DNA from 3 places in the Planococcus versutus genome. Region 3 is predicted to be linked to each of the others. Evidence: riboswitches for the same ligand, from Rfam matches in the RefSeq annotation. Region 3 holds a riboswitch; each other region holds the start of a gene.

Region 1 (4,605 bases), 1.6 Mb from region 3:
ATGTCTGCATCTAAGAAAAAGACTTGGTCATTTTGAATAGCTTCGATGTCGCTCCACCCTTGACGCGCTTTAATCTCTTCTATTGGATCGTCTGTATACGAAACCGTTGTTGTAATGATTTTGGGATTGCGCTTAATTACTTCTTCTTCAGAAATTTTCGGCCATCCTTCAAGATCACCAAAAATGTTTTCAACATTTGCATGATTTAATATTTCTTGTTGGAAAGTTTTTTCTCCTGCCGTATAAAGTTCCGGAGAAGGACTAATTTCAAAATATAGTTGTTTTGTTGCATCGATCGATTCAACTTTTTCTTGTACTTTTTCAATTTGTTCTTTGATTGAGTCGTTTACTTCTTCACCTTTATCTTCAAGCCCCATAACCGTTGAAATTTGTTCAATATCTCCATAAACATCTTCAAAAGATTCGGCAGATTCAATAACAAACACTTGAATACCCGCAGCTTCTAATTCTTCATAACCTGTTGGTGCACCTGTCGAATAACCAATCACGACATCTGGATCTAATTCGATAATACGCTCTGCATTAAAAACAACTGAGTCAGAAACTCGTTCAACTTCTGCAGCTTCAGCTGGATATGTGTCATAATCAGTTGCGCCAATTAATTTATCACCAGCTCCAATTTCATACAATATTTCCGTGTTGCTTGGAATTAAAGAAACCACAGTAGCAGGAACTGTTTCAAATGTTAATGCATTGTCTAAGTCGTCAGTAACTGTATAACTTGTTTGTTCTTTTGGTTTAGTTTCGGTTTCTGATTTTTCTGTTGTGTCAGACTGACACGCACTAAGAGTTAATGCCATTACACCGATGGATGCGAACTTAAATAAAGATATTTTCATTAGCTTTTGGTCACTTCTTTCTTTTTTGGTCTCGTTGGATAAGACTTGCTGACAAATGGAATTTCTTCCACGCCATGATGTTGATTAACATACACAGCCATTGTAAACAAAACATTGGCTAGCAGATGCGCATAATTGAAAAGAATTTCAGGCACGTCTCGTTCTACGCTTACTTTATGTAGAGCACGAACGGATTTTTTCGCTTCACTGCGACAGACGTGCAAAACACAAGCAGCATGCGTTCCTTGTGGCAAAACAAAATTGCCAATTTTGTCTCTTGTGAAGTTTACATAATAATCATACATATTACTTAACATTTGCAAATCTTCATCCTGTATAGCCACTTTCCCGCGAACAGAGCCGTTCAAATGATACGCCATGGGTTGTAGTATCTGCAAGTCTCGTTGAATCACTTCAATATCCTTTGTTAATGACAAAGCTTCCCCAATCCGTGTAGTTAACGAGTCGGTTCGAATTTCAAAATCTACAGTTGCTGCAGATTCACGCATAAATGGATAACAAAGAAACCGCATATCTTTTTTCATCTTCTCACCTCACTTTTAGTTGGTGAAAATCACTGCATTGAACGCTCTCCAAACAGCAAAAAGCCGCCCTCAAAAGAGGACGGCGGCATAACTATTTAAAGACATACTCGAGCAGTCAAAAATAGAGACGTGCCGTATGATTCCCTTATCTTCCGAAGAGTAAAAATACGTTCAAAAAAAGGTAGGTCTCCTGGCTTGTGCATCGATTTACTTTAAGAACCTTCCCGTTTAGCTGTTCAATCTAAACAGTGGTGTTTTCTTATTTCATACGCACTTACAGTTGCGGAAACAGCCTCGGAATGTAACCGAGTTCCCTGTTATGCTGACGAATCAGCACCTTTTTTCTGCATGATTATTCACTTTGTTTTAGTGTAGCACATCCTACAAGACAAAAGATGCATTCAAATCATTCCGTTTTCATTTTTTCGTAGTTTCACTTTGCGCGGTTCGGCAAATACGACTCGTTTGTGCCATCTTAAATAAGATGCATGTTCTGGTGATACAGTTATTTTTAAGTTTTTTTTCAACCGATAAATCGAGTAATCTTCCTCGGGAATTTGGCTTGAGATATGGAGACGTCCTCCCCCAGTAAATGCGATATATCCAGCCAAATACAATGCACAATGATTGGCACATAGCAACACACCATTATAGGGATCTAATCGCTCTGATGTTGAACTGTCTTTCCAAGGTTTGGCATGTGTTGCTCTTAGCACTTCTCCAATCGCAATTCCGCAAAGTGGACATTCTCCATTCCAAAGTGGCAATAAACTTTCTCTAAATTGCGCTTTCCCCCGACGCATCTTCGTTTTGATTTCCAGCTCTGCTTCTGCAATTAAACTAAGCAATGGATCATGTCCGGTTTTCTTGATGACTTCCATTGATAATTCCAATTGTTCGACTTCGAGCGTGAAAATATTTAATGAACTTATCAATTCTAACAACTTTATCGCTAATTCTTCATTACACGGATACAAATAACCAGAGTTGCCACCTGCATCTTCTTGAAATGCTGAATACTTCATTGGCAATAACGGTTCAATTTCTTGGAAGAAATTCTTTACGTGCAATGGGTATTCCAATTCTCGGTAAGCAACATAACTGATAAACGCCGCTTCTTCACCTTGATGTTCGTTGAACTTTTTGGGTATTATACTTTTCGTACAATCTTCTTGAACACGACTAATAGCCACTACAAATCCTTTCACATAATGAAAAACGATATCTCCTTTTTTAACTTCTTGCATACGGTTCCAAGAATGTGGCACCATTCCCGATTTATCCATCTGCGGTGTCCAAAGAAGTCCTGCATTTCGCTCTTCGTGGTACGTCTCTCCTTGCATAACAATGAAACTATTCATGAATGGCCTCCTAATAATAATGTTGATCCAATCTAATGACTCCTATGTAGTAAAACAATTTAATCAAACCCAAACCTCTTCTTCTATTTTAACTCAATTTCAAAGCTTTTGTTGGGTTTAAGAAAAGCGTAAGCGCCCGTGTAGGTCCGACAAGCGCTGGAAGCTTTACCGGCAATGGCGTTTTTCAGCCATTGTGGTAAAGCTGAAGCGACTCGAGGACCTAGGCGCTGAAGCTGGACACTCAAAAGCACAAGCGCCCGTGTAGGTCCGACAAGCGCTGGAAGCTTTACCGGCAATGGCGTTTTTCAGCCATTGTGGTAAAGCTGAAGCGACTCGAGGACCTGGGCGCTGAAGCTGGACACTCAAAAGCGTAAGCGCCCGTGTAGATCCGACAAGCGCCGTCACACAAAAACAGCCACTACACTTCAGCGACTGTTTTACCATTTCCCTATATTCCTCATATACGATTTACTAAAGACCCGTTCACTTATTTCAAAATAAGCGGTCACATGATTTCTTACATTGTGCTTAAATTCATACATTGAACTAGCCGCCTCGCCAATCAACTGCTCTAGACTTTTATACCTTGTACTTATACTAATCCTCATTGACACCGTCAGTTTATCCCCTGGCTGTAATTCTTTTTACACAAAAAGATAAAGCGCTATTTGATGACTTTCTTTATTTGCGATTAAGCCCATCGCTAAAAAATCAACTCCTGTAAAAAACAGCATGGCAACAAGGATGAATTTTGGTCAATTTCAACTATTCTTTGCTCAACGATCTTTTTTATACTAATTTTGACATGTATAGTTCATTTACAAACTCTCCATTAATCTTCAACGAATGACGTTTGATTCCTTCGATTTCGAATCCTGTTTTTTCATACAAAGAAATAGCTGCTAGATTAGATTCAATCACTGTCAGTTCCATACGGCGAATATTCTTCTCACACGCCCAAAACTCTACTTTCTTAAGTAGTTTTAAACCAATTCTTTTGCCACGCTGTCTTTCATGAATACTCATTGCAATATACACAGCATGACGCTTTCGATTTATTTCTTCTCCTATCGCAAACAAATAACCAACTAACTTGCATTCCAGTTCTACTACTAAGATCACTGAAGTTCTAGTTTGTTGAGCAAGCAATTTTTCTAAAATTCCTTTAGTGGTTTTTCTTTCACCTGGGTCGAACATCATCATATTCGACTCCTCTACGTGTTTCATCAATTGATTTAATTGTTCAGCATCCGCTGGTGTAGCTTCTCTAAAAACCATCAGTATTCTCCTAATGTTTTATTTTACTCACATAAAAAAATTTCACTTTTAGTATAAATCGCAAAAGATGAGACAGCAACATCTATGCATGCCTCATCTTTACTTAAAAAATGCTCAAATTAGTTATCAAAATAAGATGCAAGCTTAAACTCAACGTATTGAACAAAATAAGATTGAATTTCCAATCTCCTTTTTTACCAAACAACGCTGCAATTACGCCTAACCCACTAAGCAGGCACGGTAAATGCGGATGAACACTTAAAAGAAATTCAAGCGGTCCCTGTAACCAATGAATCGCCGCTAACGTCAAAGGCAATAAAGTTAAGAAACAGAGAGTAGCTGAAATATACGAGCAATATTTCCTGCTCATTAGAACACCACCTTTTACTGTTCGTTCGCATAGCTGCATCCTAAACTTTGCATAACCAATCAAAAGCATGAAAAAGTCTTTGCACCTACTAACTTTACTTTTTCATTAAAAAACTACTTATGTTATCACTATTAGACTACAGACAATTCTGTAAATTGTAAACAAAAAACTATTTTTTTAATAAATTCATT
Region 2 (4,605 bases), 430 kb from region 3:
CACCTGTTAATCCAATTACGTTAAGCATACTCAAGCCACTCCTTTGCGCTGACGGAAAAAGATAAAGGCAAATACTGGTGCTCCAATAAACGCAGTAATAACGCCAATGGGTAGTTCTGTTGGTGAAATGATAGTTCTCGACACTAAATCACAGACGATTAACAATGCCGCTCCGTTAATAAAAGACAAAGGTAACACATGACGATGATCTGATCCCCACAATAAACGAGTCATATGAGGCACAACTAATCCAACAAAGCCGATAGTTCCAGACACCGAAACTGCCGCTCCTGTTAAAACCGATCCGCCAATTAATACCGTTAGTTTACTTTTCTTCACATCTACACCAAGATGCTGCGCACGTTCTTCGCCAAACAACATCGCATTTAATTCACGACGCTTAAGCCATAAGATGAACGAACCAATTAGCACAAATGGCAACGCCATCCGGACATAAGGCCAACCGCGCATTGACACGCTGCCAAGTAACCAGCCAATAATTTGGCGCAACTCTTCACCCGTTAAGGCAATCATCAAGGAAATAATAGAACCCAGAAACGAACTAAAAATAATTCCTGTCAAAATGACCGTTTCCATTTTCATCGAACGATCCACTAATTTTGCGAAGCTCATTACTGCAAACATAGTGAGTAATGCGCCCATCATGCTCATCACGGGTAGTGTAAACGGTCCTAAATATGGGATGGAAATACCAAAAAAAAGCGTCATCACAGCGCCAACGGAGGCACCGGAAGACACTCCCAAGGTGTAAGGATCGGCCAATGGATTTTTTAAAAGCCCTTGGAATGCAGCACCAGCAATTGCCAGTGCTGCTCCAACAAGTCCCGCCAAAATTACACGCGGCATACGGATATTCCATAAAATATTGGCTGCCGCTTCATCGGAGGCAGGATTCCACAACACGGATGGTGATATCGATACCGTTCCAACCGTTACTCCTAATAAAATTGTTGCTACTAAAGTTAGTAGAGAAACCCCGTAAGCTATAACGTTTTTACTCATTGAAAACATCAGGGTAAACTGCCTGCGCCATTTCCATCAATCCGGCTGTTAATCGTGGACCTGAACGAGTGAGCATGTCCGAGTCTAGACTATAGATAGCGTCTTCTTTCACAGCTGTTACTTCTGCAAAGCCGCCACGTGTTTTAATTTGACCCACTGCATCTTCAACATACCCGCCTTCAGTCGTGATGATCACGTCTGGATTAGCTGCAACGATTGCTTCTGGGTCCATGCTGATCCAGCCTTCCAAATCGCCAGCTACGTTTTTAGCATTGATTATTGATAGCATTTCATCCATGAATGTGCCGCTTCCTGTCGTGAAGATGTCCGGCTGACTGCCGACTTCCAAAAAGACAGTTTTTGGTTCTTCAATCGTTGCTGCTAGTTTTTCAATTTCAGCTACTTGTACTTCCATTTCGGATACAATTTTTTCTGCTTCTTCCATTGCACCTGTCGCTTGTGCGATAGTTGAAATGGAATCATATACTTCATCAAAGCTCTCTGCGTTTTGAACAACAAACACTTCAAGACCTGCATCACGCAATTGTTGCAACCCAGCATCGCCCACACCCAGTCCTGATTCATGTGCGAGTACTAAGTCTGGTTGAAGACTAATAATTTTTTCCACATTAAATTCTTGCCCACCAATTTTTTCAACGTCTGCTGTTGCTTCTGGATAATTATCAAAATCCGAGACCCCTACAATTTTCTCATCTAATCCAAGTTCGTAAGCAATTTCTGTATTCGACGGAATCATTGAAACGATTGCTTCAGGTTCTTCTTCAATGACAATTTCATCGCCAACGGCGTCTACCAATGTTACTGGAAATTCAACTTCTGCTACTTCTGTCGGTGGTTCTGCTGGTGTTTCAATATCTTTTTCAGGTGTTGTTGTCTCCCCGCACCCTGCCAGTATAATGGCTGCTACTCCTGCTGTTGCGCCAAACTTCCAAAACTTTTTCATACATATAATCCCCTTTAGTTGTCATTTTTATGCACTAACAAATGCGTTCAATTGTTCCTGTCATCAGAATAAGAAAAATCCCCCGCAACATTCTGCGAGAGATTAAAAGGACGCCATAAAAAAGCATGCGCATCCAGCCTTTCCTCGCAGGCATATGGGTTTGTTGTCATAAAGGCAGGTCTCCTGGCTTGTGATCACGGGTTTTTTGCACCTTCCCAAAGCGTTGCTTCAGTGGCATGTTGCAAATTCCTCTCACATACAGTGGCGGGACCGCGCCGGAATGGAACCGGCTTCCCTTTTAACTCATGTTCTTAGACATAAGCACCTTTATGAATCGCTATTAAGTTTTGTTTCTGGGTTTCATTATACACGCAAATGATCGGTTTTCGCTTACATTTTTTCAGGAGCTTTGACGCCCACTGTTTTTAATGCATTGGCTAAAGTTGTTTTTACAGCTGTGATTAACGCTAAACGCGCACTTGTCATTTCCACATTTGTCGCATCCAATACTTTATTGGCGTTATAGAAGCTGTGGAAATGGGACGCCAATTCATGAATGTACGTCGTAATACGGTGAGGTGCACGCTGTTTAGCAGCATCTGCAATCACTTGCGGAAAATCACCGATTTTCTTCAAGACATCAATTTCTTTTTCCGAAGTCAATAAATTCAAGTGCTCTTCTGATGCCAACAAGCCTTGTTCTTCTGCTTGACGTAAAATCGAACTAATACGAGCATGCGCATATTGGGAGTAATACACCGGATTTTCGTTTGACTGTGAAACAGCCAAGTCCAAATCAAAATCCATATGGGAATCCCCTGAACGCATTGCGAAGAAATAACGCACAGCATCCAAGCCAACTAATTCTACTAGCTCACGCATGGTTACAGCTTTACCGGTACGTTTACTCATTTTCATTTTTTCGCCGTCTTTGTACAATTGCACCATTTGAATAACGCTCACTTCAAGCGTATCACGGTCATAGCCAAGCGCTTCTATTGCTGCTTTCATGCGCGGAATATACCCGTGATGATCAGCTCCCCATACATTGATTAGCTTATTGAATCCACGCTGCAACTTATCTTCATGGTACGCAATATCCGGCATTAAATACGTATACGTACCGTCGTTTTTAATTAATACACGGTCTTTGTCGTCACCGAATGTTGTTGAGCGGAACCAAGTTGCACCTTCTTCTTCGAATACGTGACCATTTGCGCGCAATTTAGCCAATGCTTCGTCAATTTTGCCATTTTTGTAAAGAGCTGATTCTGGATACCACTCGTCAAATTCAACACGAAAATCAGCTAAATCTTGTTGCAATTTAGCAAGCTCTACTTTTAAGCCATGTTGACGGAACGCTTCAAAACGCGCTTCGTGTGTCATGTCGCTAAATTTGTCACCATGCTCTTGCACTAATGCTTGCGCGATGTCTTTAATGTCTTGTCCGCGATAGCCATTTTCTGGCATGCTGTCGCCTTTACCCAGTGCTTCAAAATAACGTGCTTCAATCGACAACGCCAAATTATTGATTTGATTGCCAGCATCATTGATGTAATATTCACGTGATACATTATATCCTGCAAAATCCAATACGTTGCATAAAGAATCACCGACTGAAGATCCACGAGCATGACCTAGGTGTAAGTCGCCAGTGGGATTAGCCGATACGAACTCTACTTGAATGCGTTCGCCGGCGCCAGCAGTGGAACGGCCATATTCAGCTTTTTGTTCAAGTACTGTTTTGATGACAGTTTGTAAATAATCTTTTTTGATCGTGATGTTGATAAATCCAGGTCCTGCGATTTCTACCGTCTCAATGTTTGCCATATCTTTATCCAGGTTCGCTACGATAGCTTCTGCGATTGCACGAGGTGCTTTTTTAGCCAACCGCGTTAATTGCATGGCAATATTGGTCGCGTAATCCCCATTTGTTTTGTCTCTAGGTGATTCTAATTGCACTTCCACAGTTTCTGTTGTTAACTCTGCTTTTTCAATTGCTTCTGCAAATGCAGTTTTGATCGAATGTTGTACTTTTTCTACTGCGTTCATCATTTAGCCTCCATAAACTGTATTTCCATTTCGTATTCACCAGCATAATCCGCGCCCAGCGAGAGATCGTATCGGACCATAAATCGCGTATCGCTAACGAACAGCTCGTGCACTTTCGTCGTCAACATAAATGACCCTTGTTCGTTTGTTAGATTGCCCGTTTGTTCTTTATGTAATAAAAAAGGTAGCCGCATCTGCAAGCCCCCACTTCTCATAATCACCGCTTCATCTTCTTGAAGTTTAACCGTCGTTCGAATATGCAGATCATCCTGCTGCTCTGCATATTGAAGATAGCGCAGTTGGTTTTTCTCCGTCAACGTGCCACTAGATTCTAATCTCATCACTTGGTCTTCTGCATCCGGCTGGCGGATCGTCGTCGTCAGTTTTATTATTACTGTCTTTTGCATGTCTTTCCGCTCCCCGTCAACTAATAACCTTCTCATTATAGCCCGATTCACTTGGTTTTTTCAATACGACGTCCATTGTTTGCACCAGTTCTTTTAATCTTTAGGCGGTAAGTTCAAACTTTCCCCCCTTTCATAACAAAACCGACCCCACTATTTTCA
Region 3 (4,605 bases):
CTAATAAAAAAGTGCTTATGCATTTTGATACATAACAGCAAAACTAACTTTAACGGATTACTTAAAAACAAGGGAGATAATAAAATGAAAACGACTATAGAAGACGACTTACGAAAAATGAAAGACTCTAAAAAAGAAGTCATGAGATTCATGATGGGTTATAAATTTGCATTAGATGAAATCAATACAAAAATCAATATTTTGCAACAAGAGTTCCAATTTGTTCATGACTATAATCCAATAGAAAATGTCAGTTCAAGAGTGAAAACGCCTGAAAGCATTATGAGAAAAGCAGCAAAAAAAGGAATTGAACTTTCTCATTCGGATATTAAAGCGACTATTACAGACATTGCGGGCATTCGAATTACATGTTCGTTTGAGACCGATATTTATCGCCTGAGCGCGATGCTGCAACATCAAGATGATTTGAAAGTTCTTGAAGTCAAAGATTACATTAAAAATCCAAAGTCAAATGGTTATCGCAGTTTGCATTTATTGCTAGTAGTTCCTGTTTTCATGTCGGACCGTGTAGAAGAAGTGTGCGTAGAAGTACAAATTAGAACCATTGCAATGGATTTTTGGGCTAGTCTCGAACATAAAATCTACTATAAATACAACAAAGAAGTTCCAGCTGATATCATTAGAGAGTTAAAAGAATCAGCAGAGTCGGCAGCTCATCTAGATCGCAAAATGGAGAAAATTCAATTGCGCATGAACAAGCTGAAAGACCAAGTCGAAGTCGAAGAAGATTTTTCTGAAATCTTTATCGACAAAGAACGGTTCTATTTGCCAAAAAATTTCACGTTAATCGAACAAACTGACGTGAATCTGTAGAAAGGAAGAGAAAATTGCCAAAGCTAACTTTTTATAACTTATCTATTGAAAAACAGCAGCATTTAATTGATATAGCAAAAGAAGAATTTTCAAATGCGTCTTTATCAGATGCATCAATTGCCAATATTGTTAAAGCTGCTGGGATTTCTCGCGGTAGTTTTTATCAGTATTTTGAAGGAAAAGAAGACCTTTATTTTTACTTACTAAACGGCTATACAGCAGGGCGCAAAAAGATATTTAGAGATATACTTGAAACAAAAAATGGAGATCTATTTCAAGCTATGAGCGAGTTTTACCAGACCACTGTGAAAGAAGAAGAATTGCTCGACTTTAAAAGAAACGTGCTTTTAAATATGACCGAACAAGTTGAAACTAAGTTTATCAAGATTGTTGACGAAGAAGAATCTGAAGAGGAATTCAGAAGAATCAGTAGTTTAATCGATAAGAACAAGTTGAATAGTTCGGACAACAAAGAACTATATCATTTACTTAAAATCATCATGTCGGTGACTATAAGAAATTGGATTGAATATTTTGCTAAAAACTTAACGGTGGAAGAGTCTATCGCTAATTATGAACTAGAATTAAAGTTGCTAGGAACGGGACTTTCACGTGGGTAACAAGAACATTGCTGTTTAATTTTGTGGCTTAATGTGATAAGCTGTATTTCATCGTTGCAGTAATGTAGCAGTAATGGAGTGATTAAAATGAGCAAAGCAAAAGCAAAAGTAAAGAGCGGTACAGGTCAAGGAACCGGTAAAAAAGGCTGGACACGATGGAAAGCTGGAGCTAACAAAGCCAAAAGTTTCAAACCTTATACAAGCAAAAATACGAAAAAAGCAGAAGAACCTAAAACAGAAAAAGAACGAGCTGCTGAATGGGTAGATGCATAAATAGAAAAATTGGATGTCCAAAAGACATCTTTTTTTATTGTTTAAAAATTCTTGTTACTTTGAACGAAATGGAGATTGTTACGAGGTCTTTGGAATCAATAACTATGAAAATTCAAAATCACTTGTTAAACAATTGAAAGTGGTTTATAGTTTATAGATACAACATTTAGTTTTTTTATCTTAAAAATTACTATATATAGTGAAAATCGATAACAAAGGTGCCTGAAAAGGATTAAAAGGGAATCCGGTAATTCCGGAGCTGTTCCCGCAACTGTAGTGCTGACGAGCTTATCATATTCCACTGTCCAATGGGCGGGAAGGAGATAGCAGAGGACGACGCACAAGCCAGGAAACCTGCCTTTGTTCTAAGTTTATAATCTTCTCCGGGAGTTGAGAAGGATAACGAAGATATTCTGCGTAAGCGGCTGTTTTTTGCTGCCGTTATTCGCTATTCTACGTTCTCCAATCCATCCTCTCTAAGAGAATGGGTTTTTTTGTTTTACATAGAAGGAGGAAATGCAATCATGACAGAACCATTAGCAGCGGGTGTAGCAAGAACGATTCAAACAAAATTAGTGTTGCCTCCGGATACGAATCATTTAGGAACGATATTTGGTGGAACGGTACTGGCGTATATTGATGAAATTGCGGCCATTACAGCGATGAGACATAGTGGCAAAGCAGTCGTAACAGCTTCGATTGACACAGTGAATTTCTTATCATCAGCTAAAGTGGGAGACATCTTCATCTTAGAAGGAGTTGTGATTTCAACAGGTAGAACGTCGATGGAAGTGTATGTTAAAGCCGAATGTCAGCAAATTGAAAATGGCAAAAGAAATTTGACCACTACAGCAATCTTAACAATGGTGGCAGTTGACATTGACGGCAAACCGACACCGGTCGCTGGCGTTATACCAGAAACTCTTGCTGAAAAAGAATTATTTAAAAGCGCACAGGAGCGGAAACAACGACGCATGAAAGTGAACGAATTCGCAAAGGAGTTATGCTGATATGAATATGAAAACAGATATAACAGAAATGGACGCAGTAGAAAAAGCGCTCAAGCGAGCAACTGAGGTTTATGGACTAGATACGCGCGAGCTACTAGCGCGAGCATCAAAACTCGCTGAACAAGCAAAAGGCGAGCAATCCTTACTTTATGCATTAAATCGCATCACAATGGACGAGCCAGATTGGACTTACGTAGCGGCAGAGTTGTATGTCAGTGATTTGTATAAGAAAGCCGCAAGCAGTCGCAATTATTCCGCTGCAAAAAAATATGGTGACTTTTATGAGTTAATTAAAGCATTAACACAAGTCGGAATTTACTCAAAAGAGCTCTTAGCTTCGTATTCACAAGAAGAGATTACAGAAATAGGTCAAGAAATCGAGCCGAATCGGGATTTGCTGTTTAATTATATCGGTTTGTTTTTACTGGCTGATCGTTATTTGGCAAAAGACTTTGAAGGCCAGTTGTTTGAACTTCCGCAAGAGCGCTTTTTAGTTATTGCCATGACGTTAATGCAAAACGAACCGAAAGAACGTCGTTTAGAACTAGTAAAAGAAGCGTACTGGGCAATGAGTCATTTGTATATGACGGTAGCCACACCAACTTTATCAAATGCAGGTAAAAGTTTTGGGCAATTGTCTTCGTGCTTTATCGATACGGTAGACGATTCTTTAGACGGTATTTACTTAAACAACTGGGATATCGCACGTCTTAGTAAAGACGGTGGGGCATCGGCATTTATTACGGCAAAGTGCGAGCGTTAGGCTCGGACATTAAAAAATTTAAAGGCAATTCCTCAGGCGTTGTACCTTGGATTCGCTTGCTTAACGATACAGCGGTCAGTGTAGATCAATTAGGTCAGCGTCAAGGGGCTGTCGCGATTTACTTAGATGTTTTCCATAAAGACATTATGAACGGTTTCTTGGATTTGAAAACAAACAATGGCGACGAGCGCCGTAAAGCGCATGATATTTTCACAGGCGTATCGCTTCCAGATTTGTTTATGGAGCGTTTGCAAGAAAAAGACGAAAACGGTCGCAGCATTGGGCAGTGGCACACGTTCTGTCCGCATCAAGTCAAACAAGTGATGGGTTGGAAAGACAAGAATGGCAATGCATTAGGACTCGAAGACTTTTACGATGAAAAAGACACCAAATACTTTAGCGATAAATACCAAGAAGCAGTCGATCATTCGTTATTGCCGCGCAAAACCTATCGTGCAATGGAAATCATGGCACGCATCATGGTGTCGCAATTAGAAACCGGCACGCCGTATATGTTTTACCGTGACGAAGTCAATCGTCAAAACCCGAACAAGCACGCGAGAGGTCGCGGACTAACATCGATTTATTGTAGTAATTTATGTACAGAAATAACACAAAATATGTCAGCTACAACAATAGTTAAAGAATATACTGATGAAGACGGCAATCTCGTTATGATTCGCAAGCCAGGCGATTTTGTGGTTTGTAATTTGTCATCGATCAACTTGCCAAGAGCGGTCAAAGCAGGCGTATTAGCGCGTTTAGTACCGATTCAAACACGCATGCTTGATAACGTCATTGACTTGAATACGATTTCAGTAGGACAAGCTGAAGCAACAAATAAAAAATACCGCGCAATTGGTTTAGGAACGTTCGGTTGGCACCACTTACTAGCACTTGAAGGCATCCACTGGGAAAGTGAGAAAGCAGTTGAATTTGCAGATAAGCTCTACGAGGAAATTGCTTATCAAACGATTCAGGCTTCTATGAAATTAGCAGAAGAAAAAGGCGCGTTCAGTCAGTTTTCTGGATCAGAATGGCACACAGGCGAGTATTTTGAACGCCGCAACTACACAAGTGAACGGTGGAATGACTTACAACAGCA

What was found. Region 3 has a riboswitch for cobalamin ahead of I858_RS15725 (acyl-CoA thioesterase). Riboswitches for the same ligand answer to the same signal wherever they lie in the genome.
Region 1: linked by a shared signal. The riboswitch ahead of I858_RS07845 (hypothetical protein) and the one ahead of I858_RS15725 (acyl-CoA thioesterase) in region 3 are both predicted to bind cobalamin.
Region 2: linked by a shared signal. The riboswitch ahead of I858_RS13545 (ABC transporter substrate-binding protein) and the one ahead of I858_RS15725 (acyl-CoA thioesterase) in region 3 are both predicted to bind cobalamin.

Annotation. Positions count from the first base shown of each region.
Region 1 covers NZ_CP016540.2:1,540,372-1,544,976, reverse strand. Annotated here, with positions in the region: gene I858_RS07850 (ABC transporter substrate-binding protein) at 1-860, opposite strand, end outside; gene I858_RS07845 (hypothetical protein) at 860-1,405, opposite strand; cobalamin riboswitch at 1,569-1,762, opposite strand; gene I858_RS07840 (HNH endonuclease) at 1,807-2,766, opposite strand; gene I858_RS07835 (GNAT family N-acetyltransferase) at 3,556-4,044, opposite strand; gene I858_RS07830 (hypothetical protein) at 4,148-4,414, opposite strand.
Region 2 covers NZ_CP016540.2:2,690,505-2,695,109, forward strand. Annotated here, with positions in the region: gene I858_RS13535 (adenosylcobinamide amidohydrolase) at 1-28, opposite strand, end outside; gene I858_RS13540 (FecCD family ABC transporter permease) at 31-1,023, opposite strand; gene I858_RS13545 (ABC transporter substrate-binding protein) at 1,016-1,987, opposite strand; cobalamin riboswitch at 2,144-2,331, opposite strand; gene argS (arginine--tRNA ligase) at 2,378-4,039, opposite strand; gene I858_RS13555 (YwiB family protein) at 4,039-4,446, opposite strand.
Region 3 covers NZ_CP016540.2:3,124,532-3,129,136, reverse strand. Annotated here, with positions in the region: gene I858_RS15740 (GTP pyrophosphokinase) at 85-834, shown strand; gene I858_RS15735 (TetR/AcrR family transcriptional regulator) at 849-1,454, shown strand; gene I858_RS15730 (DUF3934 family protein) at 1,542-1,727, shown strand; cobalamin riboswitch at 1,927-2,103, shown strand; gene I858_RS15725 (acyl-CoA thioesterase) at 2,252-2,737, shown strand; partial or broken gene I858_RS15720 (ribonucleoside-diphosphate reductase subunit alpha) at 2,739-4,605, shown strand, end outside.